2 regions of the Azospira sp. MPR-LB4 genome follow, and region 2 is predicted to be linked to the other one. Evidence: riboswitches for the same ligand, from Rfam matches in the RefSeq annotation. Region 2 holds a riboswitch; the other holds the start of a gene.
The links. A riboswitch is a leader RNA that binds a small molecule or an ion and turns the genes downstream of it on or off. The one in region 2 is predicted to bind cobalamin.
Positions count from the first base shown of each region.

Region 1: another riboswitch for cobalamin. It lies ahead of AC3QLZ_RS16495 (ribonucleoside-diphosphate reductase subunit alpha); the one in region 2 lies ahead of bluB (5,6-dimethylbenzimidazole synthase).

Region 1 is NZ_CM179521.1:3,529,380-3,538,522, forward strand. Features, by position in the region: gene AC3QLZ_RS16490 (ribonucleotide-diphosphate reductase subunit beta) at 1-441, opposite strand, end outside; gene AC3QLZ_RS16495 (ribonucleoside-diphosphate reductase subunit alpha) at 438-3,284, opposite strand; cobalamin riboswitch at 3,414-3,664, opposite strand; gene AC3QLZ_RS16500 (hypothetical protein) at 3,861-4,163, opposite strand; gene ilvB (acetolactate synthase large subunit) at 4,269-5,987, shown strand; gene ilvN (acetolactate synthase small subunit) at 5,989-6,306, shown strand; gene AC3QLZ_RS16515 (hypothetical protein) at 6,507-6,977, opposite strand; gene AC3QLZ_RS16520 (c-type cytochrome) at 7,948-8,301, shown strand; gene AC3QLZ_RS16525 (cytochrome D1 domain-containing protein) at 8,327-9,143, shown strand, end outside.
Region 2 is NZ_CM179521.1:1,516,642-1,525,784, reverse strand. Features, by position in the region: gene AC3QLZ_RS06975 (alpha-1,2-fucosyltransferase) at 1-661, shown strand, start outside; gene AC3QLZ_RS06970 (glycosyltransferase family 4 protein) at 669-1,859, shown strand; gene AC3QLZ_RS06965 (glycosyltransferase family 2 protein) at 1,856-2,785, shown strand; gene AC3QLZ_RS06960 (glycosyltransferase family 4 protein) at 2,772-3,959, shown strand; gene AC3QLZ_RS06955 (sugar transferase) at 3,956-4,516, shown strand; gene AC3QLZ_RS06950 (hypothetical protein) at 4,528-5,232, shown strand; gene pyk (pyruvate kinase) at 5,324-6,769, shown strand; cobalamin riboswitch at 6,837-7,032, shown strand; gene bluB (5,6-dimethylbenzimidazole synthase) at 7,078-7,848, shown strand; gene fba (class II fructose-bisphosphate aldolase) at 8,047-9,111, shown strand.

The DNA.
Region 1 (9,143 bases), 1.7 Mb from region 2:
CAGGCCGATGTTGCGCATGGCCAGGATGTCGGAGGTGGTGAGGTAGGACAGCACGTTCTCGAAGACGTGGCGCTCGGCCGGCGTCAGCTTGTGGTTGTAGTCGTGCACGTCCTGGGCCATGGAGATTTCCAGGGGCGTCCAGTGGTTGCGGTTGGCGTTGAGGAAGAACTCCCAGGCCCAGGGGTACTTGAAGGGCGCCAGCTGGTTGATGTCGGCCTTGCCGTTCACCACCCGCTTGTCTTCCGGGTTGATGGGGGCCAGGGAGATGCCGCCGGCAGGCAGGCGGGGCGCGGCTGCCGGGGTAGTGCCGGCCAGGGGCGCCGCCGTTCCTGCCTGGGCGGGCAGGGGGGCTGGAGATGCTTGCCGGGCGGGCGTTGCAGCCGGGGCGGGCTGGGTGGCGGCGGGTGCGTCGTCCCAGTCGTCGAAACGCAGTTGGCTCATTGGCAGGCCTCGCAATCCGGGTTGTCGATGGAGCAGAACTTGGGCTCGGGCGCGGCGGGGGCGGCGGCCCGGTCCACCGGGGAACTGGTCTTTTCCATGGCGGTGGCGCCCAGGGTGCGCAGGTAGTAGGTGGTCTTCAGGCCCTGGGTCCAGGCCAGCTTGTAGATCTCGTCCAGCTTCTTGCCGGAGGGGGCAGCCACGTAGAGGTTGAGGGACTGGGCCTGGTCGATCCACTTCTGACGGCGGGCGGCGGCCCGGATCAGCCAGGTGGGGTCGATCTCGAAGGCGGTGGCGTAGCGGGCCTTCAGCTCGTCCGGGATGCGGTCGATGGGGCCGAGGGAGCCGTCGAAATACTTGAGGTCGGAGATCATCACCTCGTCCCACAGGTTGAGGGCCTTCAGGTCCCGCACCAGGGATTCGTTCACCACCGTGAATTCGCCGGAGAGGTTGGATTTGACGTAGAGGTTCTGGTACTCCGGCTCGATGGCGGCGGAGACGCCGATGATGTTGGAGATGGTGGCCGTGGGCGCAATGGCGACGCAGTTGGAGTTGCGCATGCCGACCTGGGCGATGCGCTCGCGCAGGGCGTCCCAGTCCAGGGTGGTGCTGCGGTCCACTTCCACATAGCCGCCCCGGGCGTCTTCCAGCAGCTGCAGGGAGTCGATGGGCAGGATGCCCTTGTCCCACAGGCTGCCCTTGAAGCTGGAGTAGCGGCCCCGTTCCTCGGCCAGGTCGGTGGAGGCCCAGTAGGCGTGGTAGCAGACGGCTTCCATGGAGCGGTCGGCGAATTCCACGGCGGCTTCGGAGGCGTAGGGCAGGCCCAGCCGGTGCAGGCAATCGGAGAAGCCCATGATGCCCAGGCCCACCGGGCGGTGCCGCACGTTGGCGTTGCGCGCCTTGGGGGTGGCGTAGAAGTTGATGTCCACCACGTTGTCCAGGAGGCGCATGGCGGTGCGGATGGTACGTTGCAGCTTGGCCTGGTCCAGCACCAGCTGGCCGTCCACCAGGATCAGGTGGGCCGGCAGGTTCACCGAGCCCAGGTTGCACACGGCGGTCTCGGAATCGGAGGTGTTGAGGGTGATCTCGGTGCACAGGTTGGAGCTATGCACCACGCCCACGTGCTGCTGGGGCGAGCGCAGGTTGCAGGCATCCTTGAAGGTGATCCAGGGGTGGCCGGTCTCGAACAGCATGGTCAGCATCTTGCGCCACAGCTGCACGGCGGGAATGCGCTTGAACAGACGGATCTCGCCCCGGTCGGCCTTGGCCTCGTAGGCGTTGTAGGCGACTTCAAATTCCTTGCCGAACTTGTCGTGCAGGTCGGGCACGTCGCTGGGGGAGAAGAGGGTCCACTCGCCGCCGTTGATGACCCGCTGCATGAACAGGTCGGGAATCCAGTTGGCGGTGTTCATGTCGTGGGTGCGGCGGCGTTCGTCGCCGGTGTTCTTGCGCAGCTCGAGGAATTCCTCGATGTCCAGATGCCAGGATTCCAGATAGGCGCAGACGGCGCCCTTGCGCTTGCCGCCCTGGTTCACGGCCACGGCCGTGTCATTCACCACCTTGAGGAAGGGGATGACGCCCTGGCTCTTGCCGTTGGTGCCCTTGATGCGGGCCCCCAGGGAGCGCACCGGGGTCCAGTCGTTGCCCAGGCCGCCGGCGTATTTCTGCAGCAGGGCGTTTTCCTTGATGGACTGGTAGATTCCTTCCAGGTCGTCGGAGACGGTGGTGAGGTAGCAGGAAGAGAGCTGGGAATGCCGGGTGCCGCTGTTGAACAGGGTCGGCGTGCTGCTCATGAAGTCGAAGGAGGAGAGCAGGTTGTAGAACTCGATGGCCCGGGCTTCCCGGTCGATCTCGTTGAGGGCCAGGCCCATGGCCACGCGCATGAAGAAGGTCTGGGGCAGCTCGATGCGGCGCTCGTCCACGTGCAGGAAGTAGCGGTCGTAGAGGGTCTGCAGGCCCAGGTAGTCGAACTGCAGGTCCCGCTCGGCCTTGAGGGCGGCGGCCAGGCGTTCCAGGTCGTAGTCCTTGAGGCGGGCATCCAGCAGCTCGGCGTCCACGCCGGTGCGGATGAGGCCGGGGAAGGCTTCGGCGTAGCGGGCGGCCATGGCCTCCTGGCTGGCTTCCTCCCCCAGCACTTCGACGCGCACGCTGCTCAGCAGCAGGCGGGCAGCCACCTTGCTGTAGCCCGGTTCCCGCTCGATCAGGGTGCGGGCGGCCAGCACCAGGGACTGGCGCACGGCGGCCAGGGGCACGCCGTCGTAGAGGTTGTGCAGGGCCTGCTCCAGCACCGTTTCGGCAGCCACGTCGGCCAGGCCCTGGCAGGCTTCCCGGCATTGCTGCAGCAGGGCGGCCCGGTCCAGGGGGAAGCGGCGGTCGCCGTCCACCACGTGCAGCAGGGGGCCGGCGGCAGCGGGGGCGGCCGCCGCCTGGGCAGCCCGTTCGGCGGCCCGCTTTTCCCGGTACAGCACGTAGGCCCGGGCCACGTCGTGCTCGCCGGAACGCATCAGGGCCAGTTCCACCTGGTCCTGGATGTCTTCGATATGCACCGTGCCGCCGCCGGGCAGGCGCCGGGTGAGGGCTTGGACGACGATGGCGGTGAGGCGGGAGACCAGGTCCCGCAGGCGGGCCGAGGCGGCGCCCTGGCTGCCGTGCACGGCCAGGAAGGCCTTGTTCATGGCGACGGAGATTTTTTCCGCATTGAAAGGCATTACCGAACCGTTGCGGCGGATGACCTCGAAGGACTGGGCCCGGCCGGCCAGATCGGCGGCGTTGGGCAGGCTGTCGTCCAGATTGTCGGAGGGCAGGTGGGATGACGCTTGGTGGGTGGCGAAGAGGCCGGCTTGCATCGTGGAACTCCCGTTATCAACGGAACGGGGGCCCAGGGCGGCGGGACTGCCGAGGCGCCGGCGGGCACGCCCATGGCGGCCGACAGCGGACAATCCCGATCCACCGGGGGGCACCCCGCCCCTGGTCAGACTGAAAAATTGGCGACGGCAGGTTTCCTGGCTCACGGGTCCTGGCCCGATGCCCGCCTTCCCGGTGGAACTGCCTCCCAGTGGCACGCGTGGACATCGAACTCGCCGTTTACAGTTGCGGGGGCAGCTCCGGCATGGGCGGAAAGTTCGCTGCGGATTCGCGGGGAATCCGTCTGATCCCGACTTCCTTGATCGCCGCACCGGATTCCCATTTGTCCCGAAATCGGGGAACCGTCGCGGAGGAGACTTTACCCCAGCCCTCAAGCGGAGGGCAAGGGGTTGGACACTACAGGTAGTAGTACGAGAGTAATAGACAACTACATATAGTGTATTTGGCGACAGGGTCTTTTCCACAGCCGGGAGCATTTTGCCCAGAAAACGGGCAGAGTGTTTAATCCCCAGTAATACTGTGGCTTTTCACCGACTGTCCCGGAACGGCCCACAGACTTATCCACAGAAACTGTGAATTTCCTGTTGCATGCCCCGCCGGAATTTCTGCATAATCGTCGGATCGTTTTTGCCGGAGCAGTGGCAAAAACTTTTTTTACCGGCAAATTTTTTTCCGCCTTCAACCGCGAATCCTTTATCAGCTCCATGTACAACTTCGCCGACTTCGACCGCTGCAACACGCTGCCCTCCCGGGCCGGCGCGGGCGCGTCCGTCATTGGCGTAGTAGGCGCTGTAGTACGCGTAGTCGTAGTAGTACGCGCGTGCGCCGCTGGGATGAGCGAAGTCCGGTAAAGAAACCAACCGAATTCCACAAAACCCCCGCCGGCGCGACAGCCCGGCGGGGGTTTTGTTTTTGGGCCCTCCGACCGGCAAGCCAAACCGGATCACGCAAGGAGAAGCCCAGCCATGAATGCCCCAGCCCCCCAAGCCGCCCGCCAGACGGATGCCGCCCCGGCGCCGGAAACCCTTACCGGCGCCCAGATCGTCGTCCGCCTGCTGGAACGCCAGGGCGTCACCACCGTCTCCGGCATTCCCGGCGGCGCCATCCTGCCCTTCTACGACGCCCTCTCGGCCTCGGAAAAAATCCGCCACGTGCTGGCCCGCCATGAGCAGGGCGCCGGCTTCATCGCCCAGGGCATGGCCCGGGCCAGCGGCCAGCCCGCTGTCTGCCTCGCTTCCTCCGGCCCCGGTGCCACCAATCTGCTGACCGCCATCGCCGATGCCAAGCTGGATTCCATTCCCCTGGTGGCCATCACCGGCCAGGTGCCCCGCAGCATGATCGGCACCGACGCCTTCCAGGAGGTGGATACCTACGGCCTTTCCATCCCCATCACCAAGCACAACTTCCTGGTGAACTCCGCAGAAGAGCTGCTGGAGGTGATTCCCCGGGCCTTCACCCTGGCCGCCTCCGGCCGCCCCGGCCCGGTGCTGGTGGATATCCCCAAGGACGTCCAGGCCCAGGCCATCGAGGTCAGCCAGTGGCCCGCCCCCGGCGGCCGCCAGGCCCTGCCGGCGCCGGACATGGCGGCCATCGAAAAGGCCGCCGCCATGATCAACGCCGCCGAGCGGCCCATCCTTTATCTGGGCGGCGGCGTCGTCCATTCCGGCGCCGCCGAGGCCGCCGTGGCTCTGGCAGAGAAGGCGTCGCTTCCCACCACCATGACCCTCATGGCCCTGGGCGCCATGCCGGTGGACCATCCCCTCTCCATCCACATGCTGGGTATGCACGGCGCCCGCTACACCAACCTGCTGCTGGAAGAGTGCGACCTGCTCATCGCCGTCGGCGCCCGCTTCGACGACCGGGCCACCGGCAAGGTGGCGGCCTTCTGCCCCAAGGCCCAGATCATCCACATCGACATCGACCCCTCCGAACTGGACAAGATCAAGAACGCCCACGTGGGCATCGCCGGCGACGTGGGCGAGGTACTGGAAAAACTTTCGCCCCTGGTGGAGGCCCACCTGCGCAAGCGCTGGCTCACCCACATGGGCGACCTGCGCTCCCGCTTCCGCCTGCAGCGGCCCAACCTGGAAGACCCGCGCAGCCACTACGGCCTGATCCAGGCCGTGGCCGACTGTCTGGACGATTCCGCCGCCATTGCCACCGACGTGGGCCAGCACCAGATGTGGGTGGCCCAGGCCTACCCCCTGCGCCGGCCGCGCCAGTGGCTCACCTCCGGCGGCCTGGGGACCATGGGCTTCGGCGTTCCCGCCGCCCTCGGTGCCGCCCTGGCCGAGCCCGAGCGCACCGTGGTCTGCTTTACCGGCGACGGCAGCATCCTGATGAACATCCAGGAACTGGCCACTATTGCCGAAGCCGGCGCCAACCTGAAGATCGTGCTCATGAACAACGACGCCCTGGGCCTGGTGTACCAGCAGCAGGAGCTGTTCTACGGCAAGCGCTATTTCGCCTCCAAATTCGCCGGCCAGCCCGACTTCCTCAAGATCGCCGAAGGCTTCGGCATCGACACCCTGGACCTGGACACCGCCGCCGATCCCCGGGCCGCCCTGCGCCAGGCCCTGCAACGGCCCGGCCCCTGCCTCATCCACGCCTTCATCGACATGAACGAGAAGGTCTATCCCATGGTGCCCCCCGGCGCCGCCAACACCGACATGATTGGAGGCTGAGATGAACGCCGTCAGCAAAAAAGAAAACGCCGCCCTGGCCCGCCCCCAGCGCACCGTGCTGGAACTGGAAGTGAATAACCACGCCGGAGTCATGTCCCACGTGGTGGGCCTCTTCTCCCGCCGCGCTTACAACGTGGAAGGCATCCTCTGCCTGCCCGTAGGCGACGGCAGCATCAGCCGCATCTGGCTACTGGTCCTGGAAGACCGGCGCCTGGAGCAGATGGTGAAGCAGGTGGAGAAGCTGGAGGACGTGCGCACGGTCCGCCGCCACGGGGCGGATCATGCGGTGTTTGAACGGCTGGAGGAGTTTTTCCGCTGAGAAAATTAAGCGCCCGCTTCAGGAAGAGGCGGGCGCCGGTGCTGAAGGTCGGCTATCGACCCAAAAAGCGGAAGTAGGTGGCTTATAGAAGCGAACGATCAGGAACGTTTGACCTGAGAGGCCGCCGTAGCGGCGAAGCCGCGAAGGGAACCCAAAACGCAGCTTGTGGGCGGTCCCTCTTGGTGGAAGGGTTAGGGCGCTTACTTTGCATACTTCGCCACGGTTGCATCCTCTCGGTCTTGATGCTCTTTAATTTCGACATACATTTGCTTATGCGCTTCAGTCAGCGGCTCTCCCGCCGGCGTACTTGCACACCCGCGAAGTGGTGAAACATGCGTCTTCCGATAGGTCGCGGCTCTTTCGATATAGTTTGGGTAATCATTTGGATCGACAAGCAACCAGCCTGATTCAAACAGCCCATACCACCATTGCTCTTGCATGTAGGGATAGAAGCCAAGAGCAGAATCTACCTGGCTTTCAAGAAGCAACTTGACTGGTTTCTCATTGCCTTTTTCTAACGCATGCAGGTTTGCAACGGCCAGAGCTGCACGGGGAGTGGAATCTAGAACGTTGTACGCCCAAAGGCCTTGAAAAAAACCAAGCCCCAGGCCACTGCAGAATGCAACGATGGAACAGAAAATCACTAAGACGATTACGCGGCGTGACGACATAAGCGCTCTACCGTTCGATGTAAGGGGCCTGCCGCAGACAGGTCCCCTTAGCGAAGGGATTAGGGAGGCGGCTCATTGAACGTTTCCTTTTGCCGCCGCAGTCGCATATGCGCGAAGCGTTGCGTTATCGTTTTGGCTTTCAAGAAATTGGGCAACGATCTCTTCAACTCGCTCTGGGTAGTAGTGCGCCCAGTGCCCAAGACCGTGAAGAGCACTCTCTTGACACGCGATTGAGGAAATCTCTAGTTGCGACTGAAGTACCTCAAGAACAGTGGCGTCAAGGGTTCGCCGAGTTGAGTCCGCTGGCTTGCCATGAATTGGTATGACCTCCCACCACATATGGCAAATGGAGTTAAGGGGCGAGAGGCCTTCACCGGATTGCCTTCTGCTTGACGCCACATCTGTGCAGCGAGCTGCGAAGAGGTCCTGGAAAAGTGAATTCATTGCGCGAAGACATGTTAGGCGATTGGCCTCTGGAAGTGACTCATCAAGCAAGGCAAACATGTGATCACTACCCGATGGGCTCACCAAGTACCAGAAGCCTTGGTCCAGTTGTGCGTCGGTGAACTGCTCACAGACATGCGCCGACGATGTGAACAAGCGAGTCATAAACTGGAGTGAGGTTGAAGACGGCGCCTCCCACGACGGAGAATCAACGTCGAAGTACCAAGCCGGGTCAGAGACTGGGCGGGCAAAGCAATGGGATATCCAGTCTTCGTAGGAAGGCATCATGGCCACGCGCCCTAAGCACGCCAATTTATGTCATTTGGAATATTCCCCGTCAGTATAACAACATCCATATGGTGGACAACCACACAGGGCAACGTCAGTGTTAGGGCAACCCAACCTCTGCTTGTGGCCGACAACAGCCTCTGTCTGTATTTCCCCCTACAACCCCCACGGTCTTTCTGCATCGAAAGCTGATGCTTATCAAAGTGTCCTGGTGGGCCGGGCGGCAAGATGGGTGCCCATGAAGCCCGCCATTTCTTTCCCCTGCATTTGCCTGAGCGGCCTTGGCCTGACCGCGGCCTTGCTGCCCCTTGCCGTTAGTGCCACGGAAGTGGCAGTTCCCGCTCCCCGCGCCCAAGAATTGGTGCATATGGTTCGTCAGGATTGCGGTTCCTGCCACGGCCTGACCCTCAAGGGCGGCCTGGGGCCGGCCCTCACTGCCGAGACCTTCCGCCAGCGGCCTGCCGAGAGCATGGTGGCCACCATCCTGCATGGCCGGCCGGGCACGCCCATGCCGCCCTTCAAGGGCATCATCAACGAGGCCGAGGCCCAGTGGATCGTGCAGCAGCTCCAGGCCGGCTTCCCCAACGAATAATTTGAATTCCCCGCGAAAGACCGCCATGACGCCTGCCACGCCTGTCGTTTCCCGCCGCTTTCTTCTGCCTGTTCTCCTGCTCTCCCTCCTGACCGGTTGCGCCAGCGCCCCGGCACCCCGGGGCAGCGGCGACCTGGGGGTGGTGATCGAGCGTTCCATCGGCCAGGTGCAGGTGGTCAATACCACCTCGAAAACGGCCCTGGCCAAGGTGCCCGGGCTGGGTGACCTGTCCCACGCTTCCGTGGTCTTCAGCCGGGACCAGCGCTACGCCTACGTCTTCGGTCGTGACGGCGGTTTGACCAAGGTGGATATCCTCAACGCCTCCATCGCCAAGCGCATCGTCCAGGCCGGCAACGCCATCGGCGGTGCCATTTCCCAGGACGGCAAGCTGGTGGTGGCCCAGAATTACGAGCCGGGCGGCATCAAGGCCTTCGACGCCGAGACCCTGGAACTGGTGGCGGACATTCCGTCCGTGGACATGAACGGGGTGCGCTCCAAGGTGGTGGGCCTGGCCGACCTGTCGGGCAACCGCTTCGCCTTTTCCCTCTTCGAAGCCGGGGAAATCTGGGTGGCCGACCTCTCCAATGTGAAGGCGCCCAAGGTGCAGAAATACTCCGCCGGCAAGCAGCCCTACGACGCCCTGGTGACGCCGGACGGCCGCTACTACATCGCCGGCCTCTTCGGCGAGGACGGCCTGGCCATGCTCGACACCTGGCAGCCGGAGCAGGGCGTGCAGAAGATTCTCGCCGGCTACGGCAAGGGCGAGCAGCCCCTGCCGGTGTACAAGATGCCTCACCTGCGGGGCTGGTCCGTGGCCGGCGGCAAGGCCTACCTGCCCGCCA
Region 2 (9,143 bases):
GCAGGCCCAGTTGTCCCGCCTGAGCCGTCGCTGGGCGCCCCGGATCATGGGGGCGCCGGTGTTCCGGGAACCCCATTTTCATTACGTGCCGGCCTTTGCTGCCTTGGCTGCCCCGGTTTTCCTGGAGGGCTACTGGCAGAGCGAGCGCTACTTCCGGGAACTGCGGGAGCCGCTGTTGCAGGACTTTTCCCTGCGCCAGCCCTTGCCCGCCTCCTGCCAGCCGATCCTGGCGGCCATCGGCAATAGCGATGCCATCTGTGTGCACGTTCGTCGCGGCGACTACCTGAGCAATCCCGTGGCGGCCAAGGTGCATGGCGTCTGCCCGGTGGATTACTACCAGCAGGGTGTGGCGGAGTTGAGCGCATCCCTGGCCCGTCCCCACTGCTTTGTCTTCTCCGACGATCCCGAGTGGGTGAGAGGCTCCCTGGCCTTCCCCTGTCCGATGACCGTGGTGGATGTGAATGGTCCTGCCGAGGCCCATTTCGACCTGGCCCTGATGGCTGCCTGCCAGCATTTCGTCATTGCCAACAGTTCCCTCAGCTGGTGGGGCGCCTGGCTGGGCCAGGCTGCGGGAAAGCGGGTCATTGCCCCATCCCGCTGGTTCCTGACTTCCGACAAGGATGCCCGGGACCTGCTGCCGCCAAGCTGGGAACGTCGGTGACCGTCCCATGCGCATTCTCCTGACCAGCCCCACCTATCCACCCTTCAACAGCGGCCTGGGTAATGCCACGGCCCAGCAGGCGGCCGCCCTGGCCAGGGCCGGCCATGAGGTGGTGGTGGCAACCGGCGGCGATGTCCGTGGCAGCCGTCGGGACGAATGGGGCGTCCGCATCGAGACCTTTGCCGTCACCGGTGCTTCCTCCTGGCTGCAGCCGATCCGCGGCGATATGGGGAGCTATGTGGATTTCCTGCAGCAGCCCGGTTGGGATGTGGTGCTGCTCAACGCCTGGCAGAACTGGGCGACCGATCTGGCCCTGCGCCACCTCGACCGGATCGCCGGGCGCAAGTTCGTCTATAGCCATTGCATTTCCACCAACGTCTTCTTTGCACACCAGCCCCTGCGCTCTTTGCTCCGCTATCTGGCCTGGCGGCCCTACTGGTGGCGTCTGTCGCGCTTTATGCGGCGGCTGGATGGCGTCCTGTTCCTGGCCGGCGGCGGTACGGATTCCCGCTTCGACGACCTGGGGCTGGCCCGGCGTTGCGGTGTGCCGCTGCGGGTCGTGCCCAACAGCCTCTCTCCCGCGGCGGTGAAAGCCCTGGCGGTGGAACCGACCGCTCTGGAACAGCGGGACCGCCTGCTGGCGGTGGGCTCCTACCAATGGCAGAAGGGCTTTGATTTCGTCCTGCGGGCCTACGCCGCATCCGGGGCCCGCAACCGGATTCCCCTCCATCTCTTCGGTCAGCAGCACTCGGCCTACAGCGAGACGTTGCACAGCCTGGTCCGGGAGTTGGGACTCGACCCCGGCTGCGTGGTCTTTCACGAAGGGGTGTCCGGTGATGCCCTGGTGGCGGAATATGGCCGGGCCCGGCTGCTGCTCTCCGGTTCCCATACCGAATGCCAGCCCCTGGTGCTGCTCGACGCCAGCGCCCTTGGCACGCCCTTCGTCGCCCGCAGCACCGGCTGCATTGCCGGCATGCCTGGCGGCATGGCGGTCACCGACTGGCGCGAAATGGCCGCCCGGATCGACGCCCTGGAGCAGGACGAGGCCCAGTGGCAGGCCCTGAGCCGTGCCGGGCGCCAGGCCGCCCGGGATATCTACCACCCCGAGCCCGTCGCCAGGCAGCTGCTGGCGGTGCTGGCCGGGGAAAACGACATGATGGGGAGCGAGGGGCCGGCCCCCGCTCCGGAAAAGCTATGACAAATCCCCAGGTTCAGCCGCCGCTGGTGACGGTGGCCCTTTCCGTCTTCAATGGCGGTGCCGTGCTGGAAGCCTCCGTACGCTCCGTCGTCAATCAGTCCTTCACCGACTGGGAACTGCTGATCCTCGACGACGGTTCGAAGGATGGCGCCATCGACCGTCTGCCCTTTCTTGCCGACCCCCGCATCATCGTCGTGCGGGACGGCCATAACCGGGGTCTCTCCGGCCGCCTCAACCAGGCGGTCACTCTGGCCCGGGGGCGCTACTTCGCCCGCATGGATCACGACGACCTCTGCCATCCGCAGCGCTTTGCCCGCCAGGTGGCTTTTCTCGAGGCCCATCCCGAAGTGGACCTGCTGGCGGCCGAGTGCATCACCATGGACGAGTCGGAGCGCCTGAACGGCACCCTGCCGGCGGCCACCGACCACGACAGCATCTGCCGTCGTCCCTGGCAGGGCTTCCCCATGCCCCACCCGACCTGGATGGGGCGTATCGAGTGGTTCCGCCGTCATCCTTACCAGGACCCGGGTCCCTATTGCTGCGAAGACAACGAACTGCTGCTGCGGGCCCACCGGCAGAGCCGTTACCACACGCTGCCGGAACGTCTGCTGGCCTATCGGGTGCGCAGCCACACTCCCTGGCTCAAGCTGTGGAAGACCCGGGTGGCCCTGCTGCGGGCCCAGCTCGGGTACTTCTCCCGGCAGGGGCAATGGGGCAGTGCCCTGCTGTGCTGTGTCACGGCGGCAGCCCGCGTCGCAAGGGACTCCTGGCGCGAACTCGGCCATTGCCTGCGGCCCGGGGCCGAGGTCCACTGGGGGGCTGCGGCACCGGAGGGCGAGCGCCGTGAATGGGAGCGTCTGATCCAGGCGCTCAAACAAGGGGGCGGCAAGGCCGCACCTGGAGGGGAGGGCGATGAACCTGCCTGATCCGGCTGGCGATGGCCGGGCGGCCAAGCCCGCCATCATGTTCGTGGCCACCACTCCCTTTGCCGTCAATGCCTTCCTGGCCACTCATCTGGAGACTCTGGCCCGGCATTACCGCATCACCCTGTGCGTCAATCTCCAGGCCTATGAACTGCTGCCGGCCCTGGCCCGACAGGTGGAGGTCCGGCACATTCCCTTCGTGCGCAAGATCGCACCCTGGGACGACTTGCGTACCCTGTTGCAGTTGCTGGCCGTAGTGCGCCAGGTGCGGCCCGCCGTCATCCACAGCATCACGCCCAAGGCCGGGCTGCTGGCCATGCTGGCCGGTTTCCTGGCACGGGTGCCGCATCGCTGGCACACCTTCACCGGACAGGTCTGGGCCACCCGGCAGGGACTGGGGCGCCGTCTGCTTAAGGCCATGGACCGCCTGATCGTTCTGCTGGCTTCCCGGGTCTTCGCCGACAGCGCCTCTCAATGCCGGCTGTTGCGCGATGAGGGAGTGGTCAGTGGCGACGGCATCGGCATGCTCGGCGCCGGCTCCATCGCCGGTGTGGACCTGCAGCGTTTCCATCCGGACGGGGCATTCCGCATCGCCTTGCGCCAGGAGGTCGGTTGCCAGCCGGCTGCCTGCGTCTTTCTCTTCGTCGGCCGTCTGGCCCGGGACAAGGGCGTGTTCGACCTGGTCAGGGCTTTCGCCCAGGCCGCCCGGTCGGCGCCCGGCATGGAACTGTGGGTGGTCGGGCCCAACGAGGAGGGCCTGCTGCCAGCCTTGCAGCAGGCCGCTGCCGATTGCCCGGCCCCCATCCGCTGGCTTGGCGCCACGCCGACGCCCGAGCGCTTCATGGCGGCGGCCGATGTGCTGGTCCTGCCCAGCTACCGGGAAGGCTTCGGCTCCGTCATCATCGAGGGGGCCGCCTGCGGCATTCCGGCGCTGGCCTATCGCATCGACGGCGTCATCGACGCGGTGGCGGATGGGGTCAGCGGCGAACTGGTGGCCGTCGGGCAGGTGGAGGCCCTGGCCGCCGCCATGGTGCGGCTGGCCACCGACGACGAGCGGCGCCAGACCCTGGGCCGGCAGGCCCGGGCACGGGCGGAGGGCGATTTCAGCAGCCGCACGGTGACGGCGGCCTGGCTCGACTACTATCAAACCCAGCTGGATAAAGGAATGCATCCGTGAAGCGCCTGTTCGACCTCCTGCTCGGCCTGCTGGCCCTGGCCGTGCTGTTGCTGCCCCTGCTGCTGGTGTCCCTGCTGGTGCGTTTCACCTCCCCCGGGCCGGTGCTTTACTGGAGCGACCGGGTGGGGCGGCACAACCGCATCTTCAAGATGCCCAAGTTCCGCAGCATGCGGGTGGGCACGCCGGCGGTGGCCACCCATCTGCTGACGGACCCCAAGGCCTACCTGACGCCGGTGGGCTCCTTCCTGCGCAAGTCCAGCCTGGACGAGCTGCCCCAGCTGTGGAGCATCCTCAAGGGCGACATGAGTTTCGTCGGTCCCCGGCCGGCCCTGTACAACCAGGACGACCTGATCGCCCTGCGCACCGAGGCCGGCGTGCATGAGCTGGTGCCCGGCCTTACCGGCTGGGCCCAGGTGAACGGGCGGGACGAGCTGCCCATTCCCCAGAAGGTGGCCCTGGATGCGGAATACCTGCGCCGGCGCTCCCTCGCCTTCGATTGCCGCATCATCTGGCTGACCTTCCTCAAGGTGGTGCAGCGGGACGGCGTTTCCCACTGAGGCGGCGGGCGATGGTCTCCCCGCGCCAGCCGTTCGACGCCAGTCTGCTGCATGAGGCCGGCCTCAACCTGCAGGCCGTCTTTGACGTGGCGGCCCTGCCGGTGGAGGTTGCCGCCGTCCTGGAGCGGGCCGCCCCGGGCCACGGCCGGCGCCAGCTGATCCTGCTGGGCCACGGCGGCCGCCGCCTGTGGCAGGCGGTGCAGGCCGCCGGGCTGGATTCGGACCATCCCATCGACGATTTCACCATTGCCAGCGTGGGCCGCTGGTTTGCCGCCGTCTGTCCCGGCCGGGACTTCCACCTGCTCTATCCCGGCGATGCGCCGGTGGGGCTGCAGCAGCTGGGGCGGCTGGCGGGCTGGCACCATCCCTCGCCCTTCATGGTCGGGGTGCGGCAGCAGTGGGGCTCCTGGTATGCCTACCGGGCGGCCCTGCTGGCGGACAGCGACTTCCCGCCGACGCCGCCCCTGCAGGAAGCCTCGCCCTGTGCCAGCTGCGCGCCCCGGGTCTGCATCGAGGCCTGTCCGGCCGGCGCCCTGGCTGGCGGCCGTTTCGACCTGGCCGCCTGCGTCGCCTGGCGCCGGCAGCCCGCCTCGCCCTGCCGCCATACCTGCCTGGCCCGGCTGGCCTGCCCGGTGGGCCGGGAGCACCGCTACGAGCCGGCCCAGATCCGCCACACCTACGCCCAATCGCTGGCGGCCATCGAGGCCTACTATTGAAGCGCCCCGGCGCCGGGAAATGGCCTGGGGGCCAGCGACGGCGGGGAGGCTGCGCTAGAATGGCCGGACAGACCAACAACAGGAACCCGCCATGGCCCGCCATACCAAGATCGTCGCCACCCTCGGCCCCGCTTCCACCGATCCCGTCACCCTGGAGCGCCTGATCCGCGCCGGCGTGGACGTGGTGCGCATGAACTTCTCCCACGGCACCGCCGAGGACCACATGGCCCGGGCCCGCACCGTGCGCGAGATTTCCGCCAAGGTGGGGCGGCCGGTGGGCATCCTGGGTGACCTGCAGGGGCCGAAGATCCGCGTCGGCAAATTCGAGAACGGCAAGATCCAGCTGGAGAAGGGCGACAAGTTCATCCTCGACGCCAACTGTGCCCTGGGCAACCAGGAGCGGGTCGGCCTGGACTACAAGGACCTGCCCCGGGACGTGGAGCCCGGCGCCGTGCTGCTGCTGGACGACGGCCGCATCGTGCTCGACGTGGAGCGGGTGATCGGTGCCGAAATCCACACCGTGGTGCGCCACGCCGGCGAGCTGTCCAACAACAAGGGCATCAACCGCCAGGGCGGCGGCCTTTCCGCCCCGGCCCTGACTGCCAAGGACATGGACGACATCAAGACGGCGGCCCAGATCGGCGTCGATTACATCGCCGTCTCCTTCCCCAAGAGCGCCGCCGACATGTACATGGCGCGCCAGCTGATGCGGGCCGCCGGCAGCCGCGCCCTGACCATCGCCAAGATCGAGCGCACCGAGGCCGTGGCGGCCCTGGATGAAATCCTTGACGCCTCCGACGGCGTCATGGTGGCCCGGGGCGACCTGGCCGTGGAAGTGGGCGATGCCGCCGTGCCGGCCCTGCAGAAGAAGATGATTCGCCACGCCCGGGAGAAGAACAAGCTGGCCATCACCGCCACCCAGATGATGGAATCCATGATCCAGTCGCCGGTGCCGACCCGGGCCGAAGTGTCCGACGTGGCCAATGCGGTGCTGGACGGCACCGACGCGGTGATGCTTTCCGCCGAGACCGCCAGCGGCCGCTATCCGGTGGAAACCGTGGAATCCATGGCCCGGGTCTGCATCGAGGCCGAGCGTTCCGCCGAGGTGACCCTGGACCGGGAATTCCTCGACCGGGTGTTCACCCGCATCGACCAGTCCGTGGCCATGGCCGCCATCTGGACCGCCCACCACCTCAAGGTGAAGGCCATCGCCGCCCTGTCGCAATCCGGTTCCACCGCCCTGTGGATGAGCCGCCTCAACTGCGGCGTGCCGGTCTATGCCCTGACGCCGGATGCGGAGGCCCAGACCAAGATGTCCCTCTACCGGGAAGTGACGCCCCTGCTCATGAGCCAGCAGCATTCGGACCGGGACGTGCTGCTCTACGAAGCCGAGCAGCTGCTGATGCAGAACGGCGCCGTGGCCAAGGGCGACCTTATCGTGCTGACCATCGGCGAGCCCATCGGCACCCCGGGGGGCACCAACACCCTGAAGATCGTCCGCGTCGGCGAGCACCAGATGCCGCCCCTGCGGGCCTGATAGGGCCCTCGCGGGCCTCGGGCCTGAATCCGCCGGCTCTGTTAAAATTCCCGTCGCCCCGGTCCGCCGGGGCGAATCGTCTCCGGGTGCCCGCAAGGGAGAATCGGGAACGCGGTGCGGCAGGCCTTGGGGCCGCCCATTCCGCGACGTGCCCAACGCTGTGAGGGGGACTGGGCCGGCAGATGCCACTGATCCGCGGATCGGGAAGGCGCCGGCGCAGAGTGATCCCGAGTCAGAAGACCGGCCAGGAGACCCTTTCCGGCACGCACGGCCAGGCGCGCCGCCACCGATCTTCTGAAGGGGACTCCATGAAGACCGACCCCACCGTCAACAAAGTCATCTCCCTCGCCGGCTACCAGAACGAACACGAGTTCTCCGACGCCGCCCGGGACGCCATCTACCACGCCATCTTCTCCCGCCGCGACGTGCGCGGCCAGTTCCTGCCCGACCCGGTGCCCCAGGAGGTGCTGGCCCGGGTCCTCACCGCCGCCCATTTCGCCCCTTCCGTCGGCTACATGCAGCCCTGGAGTTTCCTCCTGGTGCGGGAGGCGGAGACCAAGGCCCGCATCCACGCCGCCTTCCAGCAGGCCAACCAGGAGGCGGCGGAGAAATTCGAGGGCGAGCGCCAGGCCATCTACAAGGAACTGAAGCTGGAGGGCATCCGGGAAGCGCCCATCAACCTGCTCATCACCTGCGACCGGGACCGGGCCGGCCCGGTGGTCATCGGCCGCACCCACATCAAGGCCATGGACCTCTATTCCAGCGTCTGCGCCGTGCAGAACCTGTGGCTGGCGGCCCGCAGCGAAGGCCTGGGGGTGGGCTGGGTCTCCATCTTCCACCAGCAGGCCCTGCGCGACATCCTGGGCCTGCCGCCGCGCATCATCCCGGTGGCCTACCTGTGTCTGGGCTACGTCAGCCACTTCAAGGAAAAGCCGGAGCTGGAAAGCGCCGGCTGGCGCCAGCGCCTGCCCCTGGCCGACCTGGTGTACGACGGCCAGTGGGAAAAGCCGGTGGAGGAGGAGCTGCGCCAGGTCCTCAGCGAGCACCAGGCCAGGGCCCAGGAAAAACGCCGCTTCTAGGCATGCCTGCCTGAAGAGGGCCGTGGTTTGGGCGTCTCCGGCGCCCTGGTCGCGGCCTTTGTCTTTCTTTTGCTGCCCGGTGGTCGCAGTACTCGCCCGGGGGGCAAAGCCACGATAAAATCACGGTCTTTCCCGAGCGCCACGACAGCGGGCGCCGATCACGCCAGAACAAACCGCATTGCCCATTGGAGGAACACCATGCCCATCGTATCCATGCGCCAGCTCCTGGACCACGCCGCCGAGAACGGCTACGGTCTGCCCGCCTTCAACGTGAACAACATGGAACAGGTCTGGGCCATCATGGAGGCCGCCAATGAACTGAACGCCCCGGTGATCATGCAGGCCTCCGCCGGTGCCCGCAAATACGCCGGCGAAGCCTTCCTGCGCCACCAGATCCTCGCCGCCCTGGAAGCCTATCCCCACATTCCCGTGGTGATGCACCAGGACCACGGCCAGTCCCCCGCCGTCTGTATGGCCGCCATCAAGTCCGGCTTCTCCTCCGTGATGATGGACGGCTCCCTGCAGGAAGACGGCAAGAGCGTCGCCTCCTACGACTACAACGTGGCCGTGACCCAGGAAGTGGTGAAGTTCTCCCACGCCATCGGCGTCTCCGTCGAGGCCGAACTGGGCGTGCTCGGTTCCCTGGAAACCATGAAGGCCGACAAGGAAGACGGCCACGGCGCCGAAGGCCACATGACCCGGGAAGACCTGCTCACCGATCCGGACCAGGCCGCCGACTTCGTCGCCCGCACCAACTGCGACGCCCTGGCCATCGCCATCGGCACCAGCCACGGCGCCTACAAGTTCACCAAGAAGCCCACCGGCGACATCCTGGCCATCGACCGCATCAAGGAAATCCACGCCCGCATCCCCAACACCCACCTGGTGATGCACGGCTCCTCCTCCGTGCCCCAGGATCTGCTGGCCGAGATCCGGGAATTCGGCGGCGACATGAAGGAAACCTACGGCGTGCCCGTGGAAGAGATCGTGAACGGCATCAAGCACGGCGTGCGCAAGGTGAACATCGACACCGACATCCGCCTGGCCATGACCGGCGCCGTGCGTCGCTACCTGTTCGAGAACCCCTCCAAGTTCGATCCCCGCGACTTCCTCAAGCCCGCCCGGGAAGCCGCCAAGAAAATCTGCGTCGCCCGCTACCAGGCCTTCGGCTGCGAAGGCCGGGCCGGCCAGATCAAGCCCATCTCCCTGGAGAAGATGGCCGAGCGCTACAAGAAGGGCGAGCTGAACCAGATCGTCAAGTAAGGCGGTCCGCCTTCCCAACCGCTGCCAGGCGC